Regions from separate parts of the Tardiphaga sp. 813_E8_N1_3 genome, predicted to be linked through region 2. Evidence: riboswitches for the same ligand, from Rfam matches in the RefSeq annotation. Region 2 holds a riboswitch; each other region holds the start of a gene.
The links. Region 2 has a riboswitch for cobalamin ahead of AB8A33_RS06615 (TonB-dependent receptor plug domain-containing protein). Riboswitches for the same ligand answer to the same signal wherever they lie in the genome.

Region 1 (3,274 bases), 1.5 Mb from region 2:
TGGATTTTCGACGATGCCAGTCGCGCGGCCGCCGCGGCATCCGAGGCCGCGAGCGTTGCGGCAACATCAGCGCGACTGCCAGCCAGTGCTGCTCCAAGTGCGGCCAGCTCTTCCATCTTCTGGATCGAAAAGGCCAGCCAGCTTTTGACGTCCGGATCGAGATCAGTCTCAAGGCCCAGATCGATCGGCACATGCAATAGCGAACAGGATGGCGCGAGCTCAACGCGATGCCGCCCCAGCAGATCGACCATGGGCTCCAGCCCATCGAGCAGGCTGGACAGATCGGACCGCCAGATATTGCGGCCGTCGATCACGCCGAGTGAGAGGATCAGGTCCTTTCGTGCCTTCGCAGCGACTTCGTCAAACTGCTCCGATCCACGGACCAGATCGAGATGAAGCCCGGCGACGGGAAGCGATAGGGCCAGATCGAGGTTATCGCCAAGTTCGCCAAAGTAAGTGTTCAGCATGATCCTGAGCTGCGGGACCGCTTCGGCAAAAGCCGCATAAGTCCGCTGCAGCGCCTGCTGGGCCGACGTGTCGAGATCGAGCACCAGACATGGCTCATCCAGTTGCACCCATTCGGCGCCTCTGTCGGCCAATTCTCCGAGCACTTCGACGTAAACAGGTAGCAATCGATCGAGTAGCGTCACCGGATCGAATGACGCATCTGCACTCTTGGCAAGCTTCAGATAGGTCACAGGCCCGACCAGCACAGGCCGCGTCTGATAGCCCAGCGATCTCGCTTCCTCATATTCTTTGATTGGCTTGCGCGACGCGAGACAGAAGGTTTGATCTGGCGTCAGTTCCGGCACCATGAAGTGGTAGTTGGTATCAAACCACTTGGTCATCTCCTGCGCTGGCACACCGTGGGACGCATCATGCGTGTGAGAGCCATGCTTACAGGCCTCGTCATGCGCGGCGCCTTGTGATCCGCGCGCTATGGCAAAGTAGGTGGCGAAGGAAACATCCCCGCCGGTCCAGCCATAGACTTTGGGAATGGCGCCGACCATGACGCTGGTATCGAGCACTTGATCGTAGAAAGAGAAGTCGTTCGACGGCATGACCGTGACCCCGAGCGACTTCTGGCGCGCCCAGTTGGCGGCACGCAGCCCGACGCCGACATCGATCAGCGCATTCTCGTCGATTGCACCGGACCAATAACTTTCCAGCGCCATCTTGAGCTCACGCCGCGGACCGATCCGTGGCGTGCCCAATGTAGCAACAGGGAGTGAGGTAGTTGATTTTGAAGAGGTAGACTTTGACACAGTAGACATGGCTTAACCCCAATGATTGGGGGCAAAAGGCCAAAGTGACACGTCTGGATTCCACGACGGCAGTCGCGGAATCGCAACCGCACCACCGGGACACCCCGCCCGAGGACGTTTATGTTGTCGAGGCAGGTCTCCTGGCTCGCGGGTCAATGCTGCTGTCCGGCCTTCCCAAAACCTTTGCGGGCCTCAGTGACTTTAATGGACAGCGGCTCACCGCTTACAGTTGCGGGGGCAGCTCCGGCCTTGGCTTAACGCCTCACCGGCTTCCCTCTTAGCTTCGGGCAAACCTTCCCGAAGAACCACGACAGGTTCACATATGGGCAACATCGCGCGGCAGTCAACAGAGCTCGCGCGAGCTAACTCTGCCCACACGCAGCGGCGCGTTGAAGATTCCGGAGCTGGCGTGGGCCGCAGCCCCGAGGTCAAACGCATCAAGCCCGGCACGAGGCCGGGCTTGTGTGAATGCAAACTACACTTCGTGGATTGCGTTTACGCGCCGTTGAGGAACTGCAGCGGATCGACCGGCGACGATCCCTTGCGGATTTCGAAGTGAAGCTGCGGCGACGTGACTTCGCCGGACTGGCCGGACTTGCCGATCACCTGACCGCGCTTGATGGTCTCACCACGCTTCACCATCAGCTCACTCGCATGGGCATATGCGGTGACGTAGCCGTTGGAGTGACGAACGAGAACCAGATTGCCGTAACCCTTCAGCTCGTTGCCGGAATAGGCAACGACGCCATCTTCGGCAGCCTTGATCGGCGTGCCTTCCGGCACGGCGACGTTGATGCCGTCATTGGACTTGCCATTGGTCTTAGCGCCGTAGCCTGTGACCACGCGGCCGCGCACCGGCCAACGGAACGTCGGCAAAGCGCCGGTTGCGTCAGCGGCTTTAGTCGGCGATTCCGGCGTGGTTTCTTCAGGCGTCGTCGTTGCACTTGCGAGACGGGCCTTCTGTGCGGGTTCGGCAGAAGCAACACGGGCCACGGCAGCGGACGTGACCGCGCCAGCCGGAGCAGCCGTCACGGCTGCGACGGGCGCAGCGAGCGGCGCGGCTGCAGGAGCTGCAGAAGCCGTAGTACGTGCGCCGGGCACGTTGATTTTGCTACCAAGCTTCAGCTGGGCGTTCGGCGCCAAACCATTGGCGCGCGCGAGTTCGGCGACCGGCACGTTGTTCCGGCGCGAGATGCTCATCAGCGTATCGCCGCGATTGACGAAATGCGTGGTCGATGCGCCGGCGGCAGGTTTGCTCGGAGCAGCGGCAACGGCCGGAGTTGCGGCGGCGCCCTGGCGCGGAATGATCAGCGACTGGCCGGGCGACAACGCGCGCGGCCCCTTGTAGCCATTGGCCTGCAGGATCGCGGCCGACGAGACATTGTAGCGCTTCGCCAGACCATCGAGCGTATCGCTGGTGCCGACGATGATCGAGGTGCCGCCATCACGGGCAAGCCCGTTGGTCGCTGCAACCGAGCGCGGCGCCGTGGAGCCGGTGGTTTCGATCGGCGCACGTGCGGGCGGCGGCGTATACATACCGTTACCGCCCCCGCTAACGGGAGCAGCCGACGCAACCGGACGAGCTGCCGGATAGGATTGCGGCGCCGAGATCGGCGGCGGCAAAGCCTGGGATTGATACTGCGGCTGCGGATTATAGGCCGGGCGCTGATACTGCGGCAGTTCCTGGCGCTCGACCGGCGCGCGTGGTGCCCGCTGCGGCACCGAGCCGGTGGTTTCGCCTTGCCAGCCAAAGCCACGGGACTGCCCCGAGTCAAAACTTGGATTCTGAGACAGACGCGTCTGCATGTCGGCGCTGCAGCCCGCAAAACCGATAGACATCAGCGCCAGCACCGCGACCTGCGGAGCGCGACGCGAGTAAAGCAACTCGACAACGCTGGACATTGGTTACTCACTCATACGCAACAAACAACTGAATTGAGTAAACACCGTCTCCGTTACCAAGCCTTTAACCTTGCGACCAACACGTGACAGTCGTTCACGAACTTTTT
Region 2 (3,274 bases):
AGTTCGCATCGATCTTGTACTCGGTATAGAGATCGACGCGCGTATAGGCATCGACCTGACCGACCTGATTGGCGCTGCTGAAGCGCTTGGAGAACGTCGTCACGCGCGGCTCGATCATCCACCTGTCGGTCGGCGTGATCGTGAGCGCAAATCGGGCAGCGTTCTTTGGCCGGCGTGCCAGCACGGTATCATTGCCGACGTCTTGGGCGTGCAGGTAGGTGTAGGCCACGTTGAATTTTACCAAGCCCGGGATGACATCGACATTGCCGCCCACTTCGAGACCGCTGGTCTCGGCGCGCGCGACATTGTTATAGCAGCCGGTCGTCTGGCCAGCGGCGCATGCACTAGGTGTAAACGATACAAAGTTGATCAGATTGCTGTAGTCGGTTGCGAAGCCTGTGACCGAAAGGACCACGCGACCGTTGAACAGGCTCTGATCGACACCAGCATCGTAGCCAAAGTTCGTTTCAGGGGAAAGCGACGGGGTGCCGTTGGCCTGTGAGTAGAGCTGGAACAGAGTTGGTGCCTTGGCGCCTGTTCCAGCGCTGGCGTGAAATTTGGTCCCGGTCTCTGTGATGTTGTAGGCGGCAGTCGCGCGCCACGTCTCGAAGCGAGCGACATCGACGACGTCATCTACGCGCCCGCCGAGGGTGATGTTCAGCCGCTCTCCGATCGGGACTGACCACAACGCGAACACCGAATTTGTGTCCTGCCGTTTCGACAATGTGGAGGTCATTGCAGCCGGTGTCGGAAGAATGCCCGTGGTGAAAGTCTGTGCCGTTTCGCTCTGGGTCTTGGCACCGTAGATCAGCGAGCCGAAAGCGCCAAGTTTCAGCGTCGCTTGGTATTCTGCGCCGAGACTGTTGCCCCAGTAATCCAAGATCCTCGCGGTCGCGCCCGGCGGCGGCCGCATACTGAGTGGATAGCTGAGCTCGGTGAACGAGCGCTCGGTATGGGTGTTCGACACAGTTACGTTGTGCGTCAACACACCACCAAAGGAGTCAATGCCAACGCGGCCGTAGACTGTTTGCAGGAGGCGGTCAGTGGACGATCCCGTGTCTGGATATGTGCCGCTGGCCGCATCGTATGCCGCGCGTGTGAAGGACTGCACGATGCCTGACTCAAGCCGGATGCCTTCACCGGCGTCATAGCCGATGCGCGCCGAGCCACCGACGCGATCGAAACTGTCGTTTTCGAGATTCGGAAACTTCGCTTCGAGGGCAGGGATGCGATAGCCGTAACGCGAGAAGCCGTTGCTGTGCTGGCCGCCACCGGTGAAGGCGTAAGACCACGGACCGTTGGAGCCGGTCAGCGATCCCTGTGTGACGACGGTGCCATAGCTGCCGGCTTCCGTGCGCACATTGACCTGCGCAGGGCCGGAGCCCTTCTTGGTAATGATGTTGACTACGCCGCCCATCGCGTCGGATCCGTAGAGCGCACTCTGCGGCCCTTTCAGGACTTCGATGCGCTCGATGGCCGAGGGCGTGAACATCGCGAATTCGAAGTCGCCTGATGCAGCCGTGGGATCGTTGACGCGGATGCCGTCGATCATCACCAGGGTCTGGCCGGTATTGCCGCCGCGCAGGCGCACATTCGCGGTGCCACCGGGGCCGCCGTTTTCGCTGATATCGAGGCCAGGCACGGTGCGCAGCGCATCGACCAGCGAGCCGGGATTGCTGGTCGCAATGGTCTCGCCTGAGACGACGCTGATCGAACTGCCAGTGCGATTGAGCTGTTCGGGCGCTCTGTCCGCCGTCACCACGATTTCAGAGAGCTGCTCGGCACTGGACTGCGCATGCGCAGCACTGTGAGAGCAGGACAGAACAACAACGGCCGCAGTGCCTGCGGCCAAATTCCGGATAGTCATTTAACCCCTTCCGTCGACCCACCGTCGAACGAGTGTGAAACTCGTTACCGGCCGGTCTCCTGGCTCGCGGTGGTCTCCCGGTCCGCCTTCCCGAATCTGCGATGCAAATTCAGTGGCTTTGTGGACCCGGAATGGCCGCTTACAGTTGCGGGGGCAGCCGCGGCATAGGGGATATTTCCCCGCACCGCATTCCCGTTTCACCTCCTTGCGGAGGCACCGATAATACCGGACAGGAAGCACAGCGCGCCGCGCGGTGCAACAGCCATCGACCCGTTCCAGACTCTATTGCGCGATCTGTAGCGCGGCGAGCACGTCGTCGGGGCGTTCGACCATCATCATGTGGCCGGTGCCGGGTAGAATCACCGTGCGGGCGTTTTTCAATGCGGCGGCCAGGGTCTTGCCGGCCTTGGCGGGAGTCATCATGTCCCGCTCGCCGAGGATGAGCGTGACAGGGATATCAAGCTGGGCCGCAGCGGTCAGCGCATTCTGGTATGTATTGCAGGCGTTGAGATCGGCGAACAGCACGCCCGGCTTTGTGGCTTCGAGCACGCGCTGCGCGCCGCTATGCATCCACAGCCCCGGCGCGAGGCTGCCGCCGAGTTCGGCGCGAAAGCCGAGCCCCCAGATCGACACCATGTCGATGGCGGAATGCTGATTGGCTTCGGCATCCTTCAACAGATCCGGGCCGACGGTCATCGTTCCTGCCGTGCCCATCAGGTCGAGGCGCGTGACTTTACCGGGATGCCGTGCGGCGGCCTCCAGCGCGATCAGCGAGCCCATGGAATGGCCGATCAGCCGCGCGGTCTTTGCGCCCGCTGCCTCGATCAATGCTGCGGTCCAGTCGGCGAGATCGGCGATGGTCGTGAGCGCTTCACCCTTTGAGCGTCCGTGGCCGGGCAGATCCGGCGCGAGCACCGCGAAGCCGTGATGCGCGAACCAGCGCGTATGCAGCGCCCAGGTCGAGTGATCGAAGCCGGCGCCGTGGATCATCACGACCACTGGCAGGGAAGGATCGAATGTGCGGCCACCATTCGCGATATAGGTCTCGTGACCGTTGACGGTGAGTTGCATCGCTCAGCCCTTCTGCGAGATGCGCAGCGCCTGCGCGAGGTCATCGATGATGTCGTCGGCGGCTTCGATACCGACGGAGAGGCGGATCAGCTCCTCGCCGATGCCGGCGGCCTTGAGTTGCTCGGCGTCCATCTGCTGATGCGTGGTGCTTCCGGGATGAATGACCAGTGTCTTGGCGTCGCCGACATTGGCAAGATGGCTGGTTAGCTTCAGCGCCTCGATGAATTTGCGCCCGGCATTGCGGCCGCCCTTGATGCCGAAGGAGACGATGGAGCCGGCGCCGCGCGGCAGCAGGCGTTTCGCCAGCGCATAGTCCGGATGATTCTCCAGCGACGG
Region 3 (3,274 bases), 3.1 Mb from region 2:
GCCCATCAGGCCAAGACCCACCGGACGATGCTTGAGGTTCGAGCGGCGCGCTTCCGGGATGGTGTAGAAATTGATGTCGATGACATTGTCGAGCATGCGCATCGCGGTCGTCACGGTGCGCTTGAGCTGCGCATGGTCGAGACCATCCTTGCCGATGTGATTGAGCAGGTTCACCGAGCCGAGATTGCAGACGGCGACTTCGTCGTCCGACGTGTTCAGCGTGATCTCGGTGCAGAGATTCGACGAATGGATCACGCCAGCATGCTGCTGCGGCGAACGCAGGTTGCAGGGATCCTTGAAGGTGATCCAGGGATGGCCGGTCTCGAACACCATGGTCAGCATGCGGCGCCAGAGATCAGTCGCACGCACCTTCTTGAACACGCGGATCTCGCCGCGCGCAGCCTTCTCCTCATAGGCCGCATAACGTTCGGCAAAGGGCTTGCCATAGAGGTCGTGCAGCTCCGGCGTCTCGTCGGGCGAGAACAGTGTCCATTCGCCATCAGCTTCGACGCGCTGCATGAACAGATCCGGCACCCAGTTGGCGGTGTTCATGTCATGGGTGCGGCGGCGATCGTCGCCGGTGTTCTTGCGAAGATCCAAGAACTCTTCGATGTCGATGTGCCAGGTTTCCAGATAGGCGCACACCGCGCCCTTGCGCTTGCCGCCCTGATTGACGGCGATGGCCGTGTCATTGGCAACCTTTAGGAACGGGACCACGCCCTGGCTCTCGCCATTGGTGCCCTTGATGTGGGCGCCGAGACCGCGCACGCGCGTCCAGTCATTGCCGAGACCACCGGAATATTTCGCCAGCAGTGCATTGTCCTTTACCGACTTGAAGATGCCGTCGAGATCGTCGGCCACCGTGGTGAGGAAGCAGGACGACAGTTGCGGCCGCTGCGTGCCCGCATTGAACAGCGTTGGCGTCGAGGCCATGAAGTCGAACGACGACAGCAGATTGTAGAATTCGATGGCGCGGGCTTCGCGGTCGATTTCGCGCAGCGCGAGGCCCATGGCAACGCGCATGAAGAAGGCCTGCGGCAATTCGATGCGATTGCCCTGCACATGCAGGAAGTAACGGTCATAGAGCGTCTGCAAGCCCAGGAACTGGAACTGAAGGTCCCCATCCGGCTTCAGCGCGGCGGCGATTCGCTTGAGATCGAAACGCGCGAGTTCAGGATCGAGCAGCTCGGCCGCAATGCCGGTCTTGATATAGGCGCCGAAATATTCGGCGTAACGCGTCGTCATATCGGCCTGCGACGCGTGCGTCGGCGTGCCTCCGACAAAGGACAGGACTTCCGTGCGCAGCTTGTCGAGCAGCAGGCGGGCGCTGACGAAGGTGTAGTTCGGCTCCTGCTCCACCAGCGTGCGCGCGGCCATGATGCCGGCCAGCGCCAGCTCATCCAGCGTAATGCCGTCATAGAGATTGCGGCGGGTTTCCTCCAGCACGGGCGCAGCATCGACGCTGTCGAAGCCGGCGCAGGCTTCGTTGACGATCAGCGCCAGACGCGCCGAATCGAGCGGCGCGCGGGTGCCATTCGCGAGCGTGACATGCAGCACCGGGGCAGTGGAGACGAGCGCCGGCTTGGCGGCCAGTTCCTCGGCGCGGGTACGGGCGCGTTCCTCGCGATACAGCACATAGGCGCGGGCCACCTTGTGGTGCTCGCTGCGCATCAGCGCCAGCTCGACCTGATCCTGCACGTCCTCGATGTGGAAGGTGCGGCCTTCACCGACGCGGCGCGTCAACGCAGCCACGACTTCGCCGGTCAACTGTTCCACCGCCTCATGGACGCGGCGCGATGCGGCCGCCGTATGGCCCTCGACTGCCAGAAAGGCCTTGGTTATTGCGACGGAAATCTTGCTGCCGTCGAACGGCGACACCGTGCCGTTGCGGCGGATGATCTGCATCGAGGGTTCGCGCGCGGGCGCAGCGAGCGTTTCCGGCGACAGTTGAATCAGCGGCGCATGAGCCGCATCGCGGCCATTGGATAAGACGGAAGATGAATTAGGCATCGGCAAGACCCCGTGTGATGCATCAAGCAATGGGGGCTGGGGCCGAAAGGACGCTGCAAAATACACGGCGGAAATCCGCCGGCATTGCCTGCAAGCGACCGCTGGGACACCCCGCCCATAGACGTTCTGGTGTCGCGGCAGGTCTCCTGGCTCGCAGGTCAATGTCTGTTTTCAGCCTTCCCGATGCTTACGCATCAGTGACTTCAATCGAAACAGACTCACTGCTTACAGTTGCGGGGGCAGCGCCGGAATGTGACGCAAAAACAGCGTCTTCACCGACTTCCCTCTTAGCCACCAAATCTTGCGACATGGCGGACCGTGACGTCTACATTTGGTGTGATCCGCGGCGAGGTGTCAAGCGAGCATTCAGAGTCACGACAACAAATCAGGCCGGGCTGTTGGTACCGTGGACAACTCCTGATCCAGCGACGGTCGAGATCATGGCACCGTTGGCGCCGAGTGAATCGCGGATGCGAAGTCCGATCAAGACGACCACGAGCAACATCGCGGCCAAGCCAGTGGGCGAAACGGCAAATTGATAGGCAATGAGCGCCACCGTCGCGAGACCGAGCATCGGCAATTCGTAGCCGAGGAAGCCCTTCGACAGGCCGACGCGGACGATGAAGCCGAACGCGATCGCGAGAACCATCACGTCGTAGAGAAACAGATAGGGCGTCGCCAGCAGAGTCGCCGTCGCCAAGGCTGCCGCCTTCCACTCGTAGCGCACGCGGCTGCGCCACAGCCAGGCAAGCGATACCGCGAGGGACGCGATGAGCATCCATTGCAGCGTCCAGGCCAATCTCTCGCTGCCATCGAAGAAGCGCACCAGCGCGAACAGGCTCTGCATCTTGCCCCACGGCGCGCGGCCTTCGACCAGAAAGGCCTGCGAGAACATCGGAATCCAGTGGAAGAAAGCCTGCCAGCTCTCGGTGCCAAAAGCGAGCCACGAGGCACCGGCAAGCGCGACCGTGGTGACACCTGCGCTAATGAACGCGCGCCACTGCGCGGCGGCGATCAGCGCCAATGGGTACAAGAGGCCATATTGCGGCTTGTAGCTGAGCAGACCGAGACAGATGCCCGACAGCACCGGCCGCGTCGGCAGCAGCACCAACATGCCGCCGACCAGTGACGCAGTGAGAAAGCCATTCTGCCCGACGAGCACATTGGCGAGCACGACAGGAAAAGCGGCGGCGAGCAGCAGGCCAAAGGGGCGACCAACGATCGCGCGCATTACAAGCAGATAGGGCACGGCGCTGGCGACGAC

Region 1: it holds a riboswitch for cobalamin, as region 2 does, so the genes downstream of both, metE (5-methyltetrahydropteroyltriglutamate--homocysteine S-methyltransferase) here and AB8A33_RS06615 (TonB-dependent receptor plug domain-containing protein) in region 2, are expected to answer to the same signal.
Region 3: it holds a riboswitch for cobalamin, as region 2 does, so the genes downstream of both, AB8A33_RS21620 (ribonucleoside-diphosphate reductase subunit alpha) here and AB8A33_RS06615 (TonB-dependent receptor plug domain-containing protein) in region 2, are expected to answer to the same signal.

What each region holds. Positions count from the first base shown of each region.
Region 1 covers NZ_JBPWQE010000001.1:2,866,240-2,869,513, forward strand. Annotated here, with positions in the region: gene metE (5-methyltetrahydropteroyltriglutamate--homocysteine S-methyltransferase) at 1-1,274, opposite strand, end outside; cobalamin riboswitch at 1,379-1,590, opposite strand; gene AB8A33_RS13710 (peptidoglycan DD-metalloendopeptidase family protein) at 1,761-3,167, opposite strand.
Region 2 covers NZ_JBPWQE010000001.1:1,412,709-1,415,982, forward strand. Annotated here, with positions in the region: gene AB8A33_RS06615 (TonB-dependent receptor plug domain-containing protein) at 1-1,867, opposite strand, end outside; cobalamin riboswitch at 1,900-2,103, opposite strand; gene AB8A33_RS06620 (alpha/beta fold hydrolase) at 2,150-2,938, opposite strand; gene AB8A33_RS06625 (O-acetylhomoserine aminocarboxypropyltransferase) at 2,942-3,274, opposite strand, start outside.
Region 3 covers NZ_JBPWQE010000001.1:4,559,333-4,562,606, forward strand. Annotated here, with positions in the region: gene AB8A33_RS21620 (ribonucleoside-diphosphate reductase subunit alpha) at 1-2,010, opposite strand, end outside; cobalamin riboswitch at 2,130-2,346, opposite strand; gene AB8A33_RS21625 (glycosyltransferase family 87 protein) at 2,396-3,274, opposite strand, start outside.